Sagittula stellata E-37: one gene and its partner. Each later gene encodes a partner of the first gene's protein in a complex. Links are inferred from orthologs where the notes say so. Each region holds a gene or a part of one and is shown on either strand. Other genes may lie near its edges. The genes, in order: carB and carA.

Region 1 (7,709 bases):
AGAGTGCTACATGGACGGCACGCTCCGCATCGACGGGGACGACCTGACCGGCTTCATGACGCTTCTGCTGGAAAACGAAAGCTACAACCGGATGCCGGGGTGGTACATGGGCGCGCTGAAGGCCCGGACCGCGCTGCGCGGCGTCATCCAGCGCAACAACCCGCTCAAGTCGAAGCGGAACGTGGCGCATCACTACGACATCTCCGACGATCTCTACGCGCTCTTCCTCGACCGAGACATGCAGTATTCCTGCGCCTACTGGCCGCGGCCCGACATGACCCTGGACGAGGCGCAGGACGCCAAGAAGGCGCATATCGCCGCGAAGCTGAGGATCGAGCCGGGGATGCGCGTGCTGGACATCGGCTGCGGCTGGGGTGGGCTGGGGCTGACGCTGGCGCGCGACCACGGCGCCCGGGTGACCGGTGTGACCCTGTCGGAGAACCAGCTTGCCACCGCGCAGGCCCGCGCCCGTGCCGAAGGGCTGGAGGACGTGACCGATTTCCGCCTGCTGGACTACCGCAAGCTGGACGAGACCTTCGACCGGGTGGTGTCGGTGGGGATGCTGGAACACGTGGGCGCGCCGCATTTCGACGAGTATTTCGCCAAGGTCGCGGACCTGATGGGCGCGGACGGCATCGCGCTGATCCATTCCATCGTGAAATCCGGGCCGCCGCGCGCCAACAACCCCTGGATCGACCGCTATATCTTCCCGGGCAGCTATGCGCCCTCCGCCTCCGAAGTTTATGGCGCGATCGAGAAGGCCTGGCTCTTCCAGTCCGACGACGAGGCGCTGCGCCTGCATTACGCGAAGACGCTTCACGCCTGGCGCGAGCGGCTCGATGCGCAGGCCGACCGGATCGAGGCGATGTTCGATACGCGGTTCGTGCGCATGTTCCGTTTCTACCTGACCTCGATGGAGGTGTCCTTCCGCATCGGCACGCTGCACGTCCAGCAATGGCAATTGGCAAAGCGCATGGACGCGGTGCCGATCACCCGCGACTATCTTTATGTGCCCGAGGCGGAGGAGCACCGCCTGGCCGCGGAGTGAGCCCGACGCGGCGGTGCGCGGGCGGCGGGTGCGGGACGCCTCCGGCGGGGAGGTATTTATCGCCAAGATGAAGGAGGGGGCGCGTCGTGTGCCCCGTGCCCCTTTCGGGCTGTTTGGCGGCTTGGCTCTCATTGCGTCAGCTTGGGGGTTGAACCCGCGCGGCGCCTGTCTATAACCCGCCACAATTTGCGGGCCGGACAGGCGAGTCCATGCCCCGCTGAAACACGCCGCCAGACGAGGTCTTCCATGCCCAGACGTACCGATATCAAATCCATCATGATCATCGGCGCCGGACCCATCGTCATCGGACAGGCCTGCGAGTTCGACTACTCCGGCGCACAGGCCTGCAAGGCGTTGCGCGAAGAGGGATACCGGGTGATCCTGGTGAACTCCAACCCGGCGACGATCATGACCGACCCGGGGCTGGCGGACGCCACCTACATCGAGCCGATCACGCCGGAGGTGGTGGCCAAGATCATCGAGAAGGAGCGGCCCGACGCGCTTCTGCCGACAATGGGCGGGCAGACCGGCCTGAACACCTCGCTCGCGCTCGAAGAGATGGGTGTGCTGAAGAAATACGGCGTCGAGATGATCGGTGCCAAGCGCGAGGCCATCGAGATGGCCGAGGACCGCAAGCTGTTCCGCGAGGCGATGGACCGCATCGGCCTGGAAAACCCCAAGGCCACCATCGTCACCGCGCCCAAGACCGCATCGGGCAAGTTCGATCTGGACGCGGGCGTCTCCAAGGCGCTGGAAACGCTGGATTACGTCGGTCTGCCGGCGATTATCCGTCCCGCCTATACGCTGGGCGGCACCGGCGGCGGCGTGGCCTACAACCGCGAGGATTACATCCACTACTGCCGTTCGGGCATGGATGCCTCTCCGGTGGGGCAGATCCTGGTGGACGAGTCGCTGCTGGGCTGGAAGGAGTTCGAGATGGAGGTCGTCCGCGACAAGGCGGACAACTGCATCATCGTCTGCTCCATCGAGAACGTCGACCCGATGGGGGTGCACACCGGCGACAGCATCACCGTGGCGCCGGCGCTGACGCTGACCGACAAGGAATACCAGATCATGCGCAACGGCTCCATCGCCGTGCTGCGCGAGATCGGGGTGGAGACCGGCGGGTCCAACGTGCAGTGGGCGATCAACCCCGAGAATGGCCGCATGGTGGTGATCGAGATGAACCCGCGCGTCTCGCGGTCCTCGGCGCTGGCGTCGAAGGCCACCGGTTTCCCCATCGCCAAGATCGCCGCAAAGCTGGCCGTGGGCTACACGCTGGACGAGCTGGACAACGACATCACCAAGGTCACGCCCGCCAGCTTCGAGCCGACCATCGACTATGTCGTCACCAAGATCCCGAAGTTCGCCTTCGAGAAGTTCCCCGGGTCCGAGCCGAAGCTGACCACCGCGATGAAGTCGGTGGGCGAGGCGATGGCCATCGGCCGCACGATCCACGAATCCATGCAGAAAGCGCTCGCTTCGATGGAAGCCGGGCTGACCGGCTTCAACGAGGTCGACATTCCAGGCCTGAAGGAAGGCCATTGGGAATCGGTCGGCAGCGAAGGCAAGGCGGCCGTCGTCAAGGCGCTGTCCGAGGCCACCCCTGACCGTCTGCGGACCATCGCGCAGGCCATGCGCCACGGCCTTTCGGATATCGAGATCCAGGGCGTCACCGCGTACGACCCGTGGTTCCTCGACCGTATCCGCGAGATCGTCGAGGCCGAGGAAGAGGTGCGCCGCGACGGTCTGCCGGTCACCGAGGACGGGCTGCGCCAGCTCAAGATGCTCGGCTTCACCGACGCCCGTCTGGCGGAGCTGACCGGCCGGACCGAGGGGCAGGTGCGCCGCGCCCGCCAGAACCTCGGCGTCAATGCCGTTTTCAAGCGCATCGACACCTGCGCCGCCGAATTCGAGGCGCAGACCCCCTACATGTATTCGACCTACGAAGAGCCGATGATGGGCGAGGTCGAATGCGAGGCGCGCCCCTCGGACCGCAAGAAGGTGGTCGTGCTGGGCGGCGGTCCGAACCGGATCGGGCAGGGGATCGAGTTCGACTACTGCTGCTGCCACGCCTGCTTTGCGCTGGCCGATGCGGGCTACGAGACGATCATGATCAACTGCAACCCGGAAACCGTGTCGACCGACTACGACACCTCCGACCGGTTGTACTTCGAACCGCTGACATTCGAGCACGTGATGGAAATCATGCGGGTCGAGCAGGAACGCGGCACGCTGCACGGCGTGATCGTCCAGTTCGGCGGTCAGACGCCCCTGAAGCTCGCCAACGCGCTGGAAGAGGCGGGCATCCCGATCCTCGGCACCACGCCCGACAGCATCGACCTGGCGGAAGACCGCGACCGGTTCCTGAACCTCGTCAACGAGCTGGGCCTGAAGCAGCCGAACAACGGCATCGCCTCCACCGACGAAGAGGCCTTTGCCATAGCAGCCAAGATCGGCTTCCCGCTGGTGATCCGCCCCTCCTACGTGCTGGGCGGCCGCGCGATGGAGATCGTCCGCGACATGGACGGGCTCAAGCGCTACATCCGCGACGCCGTGGTCGTTTCCGGCGACAGCCCCGTCCTGCTGGACAGCTACCTCTCCGGCGCGACCGAACTGGACGTCGACGCGCTGTGCGACGGGGAGAACGTGCACGTCGCGGGCATCATGCAGCACATCGAAGAGGCCGGCGTGCACTCCGGCGACAGTGCCTGCTCGCTGCCGCCCTACTCCCTGTCGAAGGACCTGATCGAAGAGGTCAAGCGCCAGACGGAGGCGCTGGCCCGCGCGCTCAACGTCGTCGGCCTGATGAACGTGCAGTTCGCGATCAAGAACGGCGAAATCTACCTGATCGAGGTGAACCCGCGCGCCTCCCGCACCGTGCCCTTCGTGGCCAAGGCGACGGACAGCGCGATTGCCTCCATCGCCGCGCGCCTGATGGCCGGAGAAAAGCTCTCGGCCTTCCCGCTGCGGCCGTCCTATGCCGCCGACATAGACTACGACACCGACGTGCCGATGGCCGATCCGATGACGCTGGCCGATCCGGACATGCCGTGGTTCTCGGTCAAGGAGGCGGTGCTGCCCTTCGCCCGCTTCCCCGGCGTGGACACCATCCTCGGGCCCGAGATGCGCTCGACCGGCGAGGTCATGGGCTGGGACAAGTCCTTCCCGCGCGCCTTCCTGAAGGCCCAGCTTGGCGCGGGCACGCACCTGCCGACCGAAGGCGCGGTCTTCCTGTCGATCAAGAACGACGACAAGACCCCGGAGATGGTCGAGGCGGCGCAGATCGTGTCCGACCTCGGCTTCCGCCTGATCGCCACCAGCGGCACGGCGGCCTTCCTGTCGGAGCACGGGCTGACCTGCGACACGGTGAAGAAGGTCTACGAGGGCCGGCCGAACATCGTCGACCTGATGAAGGACGGCGGCGTGCAATTGGTGCTGAACACCACCGAAGGCTCCGCCGCGGTCGAGGATTCCCGCGAAATCCGCTCCGTCGCCCTCTACGACAAGATCCCCTACTTCACCACCGCCGCCGGCGCCCACGCCGCAACGCTGGCCATGAAGGCCCGGGAAGAGGGCGAGTTGGTGGTGAAGTCGCTGCAGGGGTGACGGTGCAAACGCTTGGGGGCACCCGTCACCGGTGCCGCTGAGCATGCGGACGAGGGCGGTTTCACGTCGGTGATGGCGCGGAATTGGCCGGACGATTTGGGACTTTGGCCAACGCCTGTCGAAAGGCATGGCATCCGTCCGAAGGTTTGCGGCAAGTCTTTCCTTACATGCAAGCGGGGCCTCCATGGAGGTGGCCCCGCAGCACCGGCGACACCTTCATGGCGATTGCTTCGGCTTGCTCAAGGCGATCAGCTTGCTATCTAGGCGGCTTTCAGACCGCGCCCGGAAGAGCCGTGTTTACCGGTCGCGTTCGCCGGGACGACTGCGCCCCTCACCACCGCCAGTCGAACGTCCGGATAACCTTCACGCTGACCGATCCGCTGTCTCGGTCCTGCACCACCGGGGAATCGGCCGCGTCGCCCACCAGCCGGTTCCAGCCGAGCGCGCCCTCGACCGCCCAGGCTTCGGAGAAGTCGTGCCGCACGGTGAACTCCAGCCCCGCCGTGTACAGACCGCCGTCCGCCGAATAGGCTGGCAGCGCCGCGCCGGTGGGGACGGCGAAATAGGTGTCCATGTATTCGTCGTTGGCAAACGACAGGCGCGGGCCGAAGCGGACCTCCGTGCCCTGACCGTAGTCGTGGATCACGTCCGAGCCGAGGTCGCCGACCACGCCGTCGTGCCCGGTGACACCTTTGCGGACCGCGCCCCAGACCTCCACCGTGGGCCAGCGGTAGGACACCCGGCCACCCAGTTCAAAGGCCGCGTCCACGTCGTCGATGCCGGTCAGGCGGGAATAATCGGAGGCCTTGCGTTCCGCGAGGTAGCGGAAGGACGGGCCGAAGCCAAAGCCCATGCCGTCGCCCCTGTCGACGTTCAGACCCAGCAGGCGGAACGTGGATACCGACGCGCCCAGTGCCGGACCGACAACGTATTCGTCCGACCCCTCGTAGGCCGGGCCGGACTGCACGCCAAGGCCCAGTTCGAAGGTCAGCGCGCGCTCCTGCGCGGCGGCGGGCAGGGCCGAGGCGGCCAGCGCCAGAACGGAAAGCCGGTAGGTCAGCGTCATCGGATCGGTCTCCAGGGTAAATCACTTGGACGCAGCCTAGCACGCGGACACCCGGGGGCCAGCCGTCCCGGTACGAAAGCACGGTGACCGCGTCCCTATCACGCAGTCGTGATGACCCCTTTGCGACCGCCGGGCAGGAATATGCCCGAAACCGGCAAGAGGCGCCGAAATCCCGATTCGCGGGTGGCAGGTATGGTTAACAACCGGCCGGTTCGACCCCCTGAACCGGCCGGGACTCACCATAACGAAGCGTTAACCGGGCTGGGTTAAGCCTCCGCACGCTGCATTGACCTGCGCGCTCTCCACATCGCGCTCCGGCTCTGCTACAGGACAGCGCAGCACAGTCCGGAGGCGCAGATCATGAAACCCGTCATCCTCACCATTCTCGACGGCTGGGGCCTGCGCGAAGAGACGGCGAACAACGCCCCCGCGCTGGCGAAAACCCCGACAATCGACAGGCTTATGGCGACTTGTCCGCATGCCACGCTGATCACCCACGGTCCGGACGTGGGCCTGCCGACCGGGCAGATGGGGAACTCCGAAGTGGGGCACACCAACATCGGCGCGGGCCGGGTGGTGGCCATGGACCTCGGCCAGATCGACCTCGCCATCGAGGACAAAAGTTTCTTCGAAAACAAGGCGATCCTCGATTTCTGCGGTGCCGTTAACGAAGCGGGCGGCAAGGTGCACCTGGCGGGCCTGACGTCCGACGGTGGGGTGCACGCCCATGTCAGCCACATGATTGCCGCCGCGAAAATGATGCGGGATCAGGGGCTTGAGGTCTGGCTGCACATCCTGACGGACGGTCGCGACACCGATCCGAAATGCGCGCTCAAATATATCGCTAACCTTCGTAAAGAGCTGGACATCCCCGAGGAGAACACCGGGCCGGTGCGCTTTGCCTCGGTCATCGGGCGATACTACGCCATGGACCGCGACAACCGCTGGGAACGGGTGGAGGCGGCCTACCGCGCCATGACCGCCTACGCAGACAGCGACGCCGACGCCTTCCCGAACGGCGGCACGCACCCCACGCCAGAGGCCGCGATCAAGGCCGGTTATGACCAGCGGGGCGAGGGCGACGAGTTCATCAAGCCTTCTGTCATTGAGGGATATCAAGGGTTTGGAGAGGGCGACGGCCTGTTCTTCCTGAACTTCCGGGCGGACCGAGCGCGGGAAATCCTCGCCGCCATCGCCGCGCCGGACTTCGACGGTTTCGCGCGTGAGAAGCCCGCGCTGTCTGCCTGCCTCGGGATGGTCCAATACTCCGAGGCGCATGAAAAATACATGACCACCGCCTTTCCGAAGCGCGAGATCGTTAACACTTTGGGCGAATGGGTGGCGAAGCACGACAAGACGCAGTTCCGGCTCGCCGAGACGGAAAAGTACCCGCATGTGACCTTTTTCCTGAACGGCGGCAAGGAAACTCCGGAGCCGCACGAAGACCGCTTCATGCCGAAGTCGCCCAAGGTCGCGACCTACGACTTGCAGCCGGAAATGAGCGCGGGCGAGGTCACGGAGAAGTTCCTTGATGCCATCGGCAAAGGGTATGACCTGATCGTCGTGAATTACGCGAACCCCGATATGGTCGGCCACACAGGCGATCTGGACGCGGCCATCAAGGCCTGCGAGGCGGTGGACCATGGCCTTGGTCAAGTGGTTGAGAAGCTGGAACAAACCGGCGGCGCGCTGCTGGTGATCGCCGATCACGGCAATTGCGAGACGATGGTCGATCCGGAAACCGGCGGTCCGCACACGGCGCATACGACGAACCTGGTGCCGGTTATCCTGTTCGGTGGACCGGACGGCGCGTCCCTGGCGGACGGGCGGCTTGCCGATGTGGCGCCGACGTTGCTGGCTTTGATGGACCTTCCGCAACCCGATGAAATGACAGGAAAAAGTCTGATCCGTTGAAACGCCTCGCGCTCCTTCTGACACTGGCCGCCACGCCGCTTGCCGCGCAGGACGCGGGCGAAGATGCGCGCC
Region 2 (6,675 bases), 3.0 Mb from region 1 along the record:
GCGGACGCCATGTGGCACGTTATAGGACAGGAATGCCGTACCACTGGACGACACCCCAACGCGCGCACGTACAGGAGATGCAGCTCTGGCCGCACAACTCCCTGTCGCCAAAGGGCTTCGCCGCCATGGTGCTTGGTTTCTTCCTTGCCGCCTCGATCCCGCTTTATGGGGTTCTCGGCACGCTGGTGCTCTGGGGGCTGTTGCCGTTCATGCTGGCCGCGACGGCCGCGCTCTACTACGCGCTGCGCCGCAACCTGCGCGACCGCCGCATCCTCGAGGTGCTCACCCTGACCCACGACAACACCAGTCTCGTGCGCACCGATCCGCGCGGCGACTCCCTGTCGTGGGATGCCAACACCTTCTGGGTCACCGTCTCGCTGCACGAGACGGGCGGCCCGGTTCCCTACTACGTCACCCTCAAGGGCAGCGGGCGCGAGGTCGAGATCGGCGCCTTCCTGTCCGAGGACGAACGCAAGGCGCTCTACACCGACCTGCTGACCGCCGTCCGCCGCGCGAAGGAGAGCTGAGATGGCCCAGGCCCCCGCAACACCCAAATGGCACCGCGCCGCCCTGTCCCTTGCCGCCCGCGCCGGACGCGACGACATCGCCGACCGGCTGACCCCCGTCCCCTCCGAGGCCGCGGCCCTCGCCCTGCGCCACGCGCTCAGGACCCGGGTCCCCGCGATGCGCCGGCAGGTGATCTTCCTCATTCCGCTGGTCGGGCCGGAGCAGGTCGGCGACTGGCGTGCCGTCAACATCCGCCTGCGCGCCACGCTGCAATGCATGATCGCGCAGGACGATCCGCACTGGCAGGCCATCGTCTGCTGCCAGGAACGGCCCGCCCTGCCGGACGACCGCCGCATCCATTTCCTGCCCTTCGACGATCCCACCCCCGGCAATGACAAGTGGCGCAAGCTGGCGGCGCTCTACGGACAGCTCGACCGGCTGGACACCGGCCCCTCCTATGTCATGAGCTTCGACGCCGACGACCTCATGCGCCAGGGCATGGTGCGCGAGATGCTGCGCCGGCAGGCCCCGGGCGGCTACCTTGTGCAGCAGGGCCTCGTGATGGACGACGCGACCGGGGTGATCGCGCTCGCCGATGCGCCGACCCTGCGCGAACCGATGCGGAAACCTTTCTGGAAGCTCTGCGGAAGTTGCGCGGCGGTGGCCCACGATCCGGACCTGCCGCAGTCGGCGGGCTTTCTTCAGGCGATGACGCAGCACGAACACCGGATGTTTCCCTACCTCGCCGCGCTGGCGGGCCACCGGCTGGCGCCCCTGTCCTTCCCGGCGGTGCTTTATGTCCTGAACCACGGAGAGAACTTCGGCGCGCGGCGCGGGCGCGTCAGCTTCAAGACGAAATTCGTGGAGCGTTTCCGCATCGACGACCCGGAGGAACTGGCCCGCATCGCGCAGGGATTTCCCCTGCCCGAGGAGCTGCCCGAGGATCTCGCCGCCATGGAGCCGGCACAGGGACAGGCGGGACAGAATCCGGACGCACAACCGGTGTAGGGCGGGGCTGCGCGCCGCCTGCCTTCGTTAACCGTTTGTGACGCAACGTCCTTCTTGGCGCATGGACAAAGGTTAACAACCGGCCGGTTCGGCCCCCCGTTCCGGCCGGTTTTGTCCCGATATTAAGAATAAATCCCGACTTCGGGAAACCCGTGTCTGCGGGCCTTGTGCGCGCGCCCCTGCCTGCCACAAGCCCTGCCCACCGCACGGTCCGTTACCCTGGCGCGCGTTGCGTGAACGTCGGCGTTCCGGTGGCTGCGACTCGCACTTTCCCCGACCGGGGACGCGCGCAGCCCCACACCGGACCGCGCCGAACCCGACGCAGAGGTCTCATTTCTCAACCGGATGTCAGGAAAAATGACTGCGGCGTTTACCCGAATGAACGCCGCGCCCGCCGATCCTCAGGAGGCCAGCCGCGCCTTGACCAGCGGCCCCGCGGCCGCGAAATCCATCTGGCCGGTGTACTTCGATTTCAGCACACCCATGACACGCCCCATGTCGCGGATGGATTCGGCCCCGACTTCGGCCACAGCCGCATCGATCGCCGCCGAAACCTCCGCATCGCTCAGGGCGCGCGGCAGGAATTCCTCGATCACCTCGATCTCGGCCATCTCGCGCTCGGCCAGATCCAGCCGTCCGCCTTCCTCGTAGGTCTTCGCGCTCTCGCGGCGCTGCTTGACCATCTTTCCGAGGATTGCCAGCACTTCGGAGTCGTCCACGCCGTTTTCCTGCCCGTCCGCACGGGCCGCAATGTCGCGATCCTTGATCGCGGCATTGATCAGGCGAAGGGTGGACAGCCGCGCGGCGTCCTTCTCCCGCATCGCCTGCTTGACGGCCACGTTGACTCTCTCGCGCAATTCCATGCCGCAATCCCCGCGGTTATCCACATTCAAGACCCGACCCTATCCCAACCGCTGCGTCGGCGCAACTCCGCCAGATTTGCCCAAAACCCTGAAATTAAAGGGATTTACATTTTGAGAACGGCCTCTTGACCGCCTCACGGCGCGGGCTTAGGTTCCGCACGATTTGCCCACAGTCCGGAGTCGCCCCATGCCGAGCCCAAAGCCCGCGCCCACCGCATGCCTCGCCCTAGCCGACGGTACACTTTTCTACGGGCAGGGCTTCGGCGCCACCGGTCAGGTCACCGCCGAGCTGTGCTTCAACACCGCCATGACGGGCTATCAGGAAATCATGACCGACCCCTCCTACGCCGGTCAGGTCGTCACCTTCACCTTCCCGCACGTGGGCAACGTCGGTGTGAATCCCGAAGATGACGAAACCGGCGATCCGGTGGCGGCAGGCATGGTCGTCAAGTGGATGCCGACCGCACCGTCGAACTGGCGCGCGGTGCAGGGCCTGTCGGACTGGCTCTCGGCCCGTGGCCGCATTGCCATCGGCGGCATCGACACCCGGCGGCTGACTCGGGCGATCCGCCAGTCCGGCGCCCCGCATGTGGCACTGGCCCACGATCCCGAGGGCAACTTCGACATCGAGGCTTTGGTGGCCGCGGCGCGCGGTTTCTCCGGGCTGGAAGGGCTCGACCTCGCCAAGGACGTCACCTGCGCGCAATCCTACCGCTGGGACGAGATGCGGTGGGCCTGGCCGGACGGCTACGTTCGCCAGACCGATGCCCGGCACAAGGTTGTCGCCATTGATTTCGGCGCCAAGCGCAACATCCTGCGCTGTCTCGCGTCTGCCGGCTGCGAGGTGACCGTCCTGCCCGCCACGGCGACCTATGAAGACGTCATGGCGCACGCCCCGGACGGCGTCTTCCTGTCGAACGGACCCGGCGACCCTGCTGCGACCGGATCTTATGCCGTGCCGATGATTAAGGGCCTGCTGGACAACACCGATCTGCCGGTGTTCGGCATCTGCCTGGGCCACCAGATGCTTGCGCTGGCGCTGGGGGCACGGACGATCAAGATGAACCACGGTCACCACGGCGCCAACCACCCCGTGAAGGACATGGAAACCGGCAAGGTGGAAATCACCTCCATGAACCACGGTTTCGCGGTGGACAGCCAGACCTTGCCCTCCGGCGTGCTTGAAACCCACGTATCGCTGTTCGACGGCTCCAACTGCGGAATACGCGTGGCCGACCGCCCGGTGTTCTCTGTCCAGCACCACCCGGAGGCCAGCCCGGGGCCGCAGGACAGTTTCTACCTGTTCGAACGTTTCGCCGCATCCATGGCCCACGCCTGATCCGGTTCCATCGGTCTCTCACGACAGGGACTTCAAAGCATGCTCCGGCCCCGACGCTCTCTGCGCCGGGGCTTTTTACGTTCCCATCTGTGCCCGCTAGTCCAGCGGCTTGGCGGGCACGGCAAAGGCACGGTCGCGCCTATGGACGGCAAGCCTGCGCTGTCGCGCCGGTGCGGCTTTTCCATTTGTTCACAATCATCAAGGGTGGCAGTTAACGCATTGCCGCACACGGGGAAATATTTGCCGCACCCAAACCGGCGTTAAACGCATCTTAAATCCCGTTCGCGACACTCCCGGCAGGCAAAGCCGGACCCTCCATGACCCAGACCCGCCTCTTGTTGACGGACGTCACCCTCGCGCAGGCTCGCGGGCCAAGGGGTCAGCCGGTCAGCCACATCCTCATGGAGGCCGGGGCCGTCGCACCCGGCACGATGCTTGGTGCGCTGGCGGAGTCCGCTCGACTGCATCAGCCGGTTTCCACGGTCGTCATGGCAGAGGCGCTCGCCACACGAAAGGACGTTGCCGAAGCCCAGGCACGGCACTATGGCGCCATGGCCCTCGACCGTGCGGCCCATCCCCCCGATCCCGCGTTGTCACATCTGCTGCCCGCCAATTTCTGCCTTGCTCACGGCGTCCTGCCGTGGATCCGCATCGGGGATACACTCGTCCTCGCCACCGCTCGCCCGGAGCACTACGACGACCTTCTGGAATTGCTCCCGCCCGACATCGGACCTGTCGTCATGGCTGTCGCGACCGAAGCGGACATCCACGACGAAATCGCCCAACGACACGGCAATGCCATGGCCGCAGCCGCCGAAAACTGGGTCCGGGAGGAGGACAGCTGCCGCGATCTCAACACCTCCAGCCCGGCGGCGACCGCACTTGCGATCCTTGCCAGCCTCATTTGTCTCTCCCTCCTTGCGACCGCGCCTGCACTGCTGTTCACCATAGGGCTCTTGCTTGCCCTTGGATCGCTGCTGGTGTCGCAGGGTATGAAGCTTGCTGCGCTCATCGCCGTTCCGCGTCGTCTGGCATCGACCCGACACACCTTGCCTCCCCATCCGCCAGTGGTTTCGATCCTTGTGCCGCTGTTTCATGAACAGGAAATTGCGCGAACGCTCGTCAAACGCCTGTCGCGCCTGACCTACCCGAAATCCTTGCTGGACGTCGTGCTCGTGCTGGAGGCGGAGGACACTGTCACGCGGACAACCGTCGACCGAACCGCCCTGCCGCCATGGATCAGGACCATCGTGGTGCCGCCCGGGCGCATACGGACAAAGCCCCGCGCCCTGAACTACGCGTTTCGCTTCACTCGTGGCGCGATTGTCGGCATCTACGACGCCGAGGACGCCCCTGCCCCCGACCAGATCGACCAGGTGGTGAGCGCCTTCGACAGCGCCCCGGCAAAGGTCGGATGCCTGCAGGGCATTCTCGATTTCTACAACCCGCGCGCCAACTGGTTGTCACGCTGTTTCGCCGTCGAATACGCAAGCTGGTTCCGCATCCTGCTGCCGGGGTTCGCGCGGATGGGTTTCGCCGTCCCGCTTGGCGGCACCACCGTCTTCTTCCGGCGCGAGGCGCTGGAGGAGGTGCGCGGCTGGGACGCCCACAATGTGACAGAGGACGCGGACCTCGGCATCCGGCTGGCCCGCTACGGCTGGCGGACAGAGATGATCCGCTCCGTCACAAGGGAAGAGGCGAACAACCGGTTCTGGCCCTGGATCAAGCAGCGGTCGCGCTGGCTGAAGGGATACGTCATCACCTGGTGGGTGCACTCGCGCCACCCTAGGCGCCTGTGGCACGACCTCGGTCCGAAACGGTTCTTCGGGATGCAGGCGCTGTTCATGGGCACGATCCTGCAATTCGCCTTCGCGCCGGTGCTCTGGTCGTTCTGGCTGATCCTCGCCGGGTTGCCTCATCCGCTGGACCCGTGGATCGGACGTGGCGGGATCCTGGCGCTGACGGTCATTTTCCTCACGGCAGAGGGAATGACGCTGCTGGTCGGCATGGCCGCCCTCGCGCGCAGCCCGCACCGAGCGCTGTTCCCCTGGGTTCCGACGCTATTCGCCTACTTCCCGCTCGGCACCGTGGCGATCTACAAGGCCCTGTGGGAAACGCTGCGGAACCCGTTCTTCTGGGACAAGACCCAGCACGGTCATTCCTCGCCCGATACGCCGGGCGCGGACATTCCCCCGGACCGAGAGCTCTGACATACGTCAGGCGCCAAGCGCCTCCTGGGTGTCGAGCTTCAGACGCGTCACGAAGGCCACCGAGATATGATCGCGCAACGCCTTGTAGGCCGCATCCTCGTCCCGCCGGGAGATCGCATCGACGATGGCCTGATGTTCGGCCATGGCGATCTCGCCCCGGCCGCGCGCCGCCAGAGAGGTCGTGGCCATCAGCGCCATCGACCGGTGCACGAGATCGAGCTGCTGGACCAGATACCGGTTGTGCGACGACAGGTGGATCATCTTGTGGAACCGCCGGTTCGCACGGCTGAGCGCCTTGGGGTCGTTCATCAGTGCGCGGTCTTCCTCGACCATCTCGGTCAGGACCTGGATTTCTTCCTCGGTGGCATGCCGGGCCGCAAGCCGCGCGGCCAGCCCCTCAAGCTCCGTCCGCACCGCATAGAGCTCGGCCATCTGGTTGTGGTCGAGCGAGGCCACGATCAGCGACCGACCGTCCCGAGCCAGAAGGCTTTGCGTTTCAAGCCGTTGCAAGGCCTCTCGGATCGGTGTCCGCGACACGCCGAAGCGGTCCGCCAGTTCGCTCTCTACAAGGCGGTCGCCTGGTCGGTAGATCCCGGAGTCGATGGCATCGAGGATCAGAGAATAGGCGTCCTTCTGGGCGGTTTTGGGTTGAGCCATGAGGGTTCCTTGCAGTCTTCGCGGCAAGTTAGACCTTTGGGGCGCTAACACACAAGCAACTTGCTTTGCCTCGATGCCGCAACAGGCATAA

Evidence for each region.
Region 2: the proteins of carB (region 1) and carA are in contact, whole or in part, in a solved structure (PDB 1KEE), measured with the Escherichia coli proteins. The link is inferred for Sagittula stellata E-37 from one-to-one orthologs.

The regions. Positions count from the first base shown.
Region 1 is NZ_CP155729.1:69,799-77,507, reverse strand. What follows is about bases 956-4,857. They hold carB (carbamoyl-phosphate synthase large subunit), read left to right. Parts: upstream 956-1,294; coding sequence 1,295-4,657; downstream 4,658-4,857. Other genes in these bases: ABFK29_RS00395 (SAM-dependent methyltransferase), read left to right, coding at 956-1,048. In the rest of the region: more of ABFK29_RS00395, read left to right, coding at 1-955; ABFK29_RS00385 (MipA/OmpV family protein), read right to left, coding at 4,989-5,723; gpmI (2,3-bisphosphoglycerate-independent phosphoglycerate mutase), read left to right, coding at 6,084-7,637; ABFK29_RS00375 (murein hydrolase activator EnvC family protein), read left to right, coding at 7,634-7,709. UniProt on the Escherichia coli protein: Large subunit of the glutamine-dependent carbamoyl phosphate synthetase (CPSase).
Region 2 is NZ_CP155729.1:3,090,993-3,097,667, forward strand. The notes cover bases 1,774-4,641. They hold carA (glutamine-hydrolyzing carbamoyl-phosphate synthase small subunit), read left to right. Parts: upstream 1,774-2,565; coding sequence 2,566-3,717; downstream 3,718-4,641. Other genes in these bases: ABFK29_RS14685 (GatB/YqeY domain-containing protein), read right to left, coding at 1,917-2,378; ABFK29_RS14695 (glycosyltransferase family 2 protein), read left to right, coding at 4,035-4,641. Also shown: ABFK29_RS14675 (DUF2244 domain-containing protein), read left to right, coding at 33-527; ABFK29_RS14680 (hypothetical protein), read left to right, coding at 529-1,515; more of ABFK29_RS14695, read left to right, coding at 4,642-5,927; ABFK29_RS14700 (GntR family transcriptional regulator), read right to left, coding at 5,934-6,584. UniProt on the Escherichia coli protein: Small subunit of the glutamine-dependent carbamoyl phosphate synthetase (CPSase).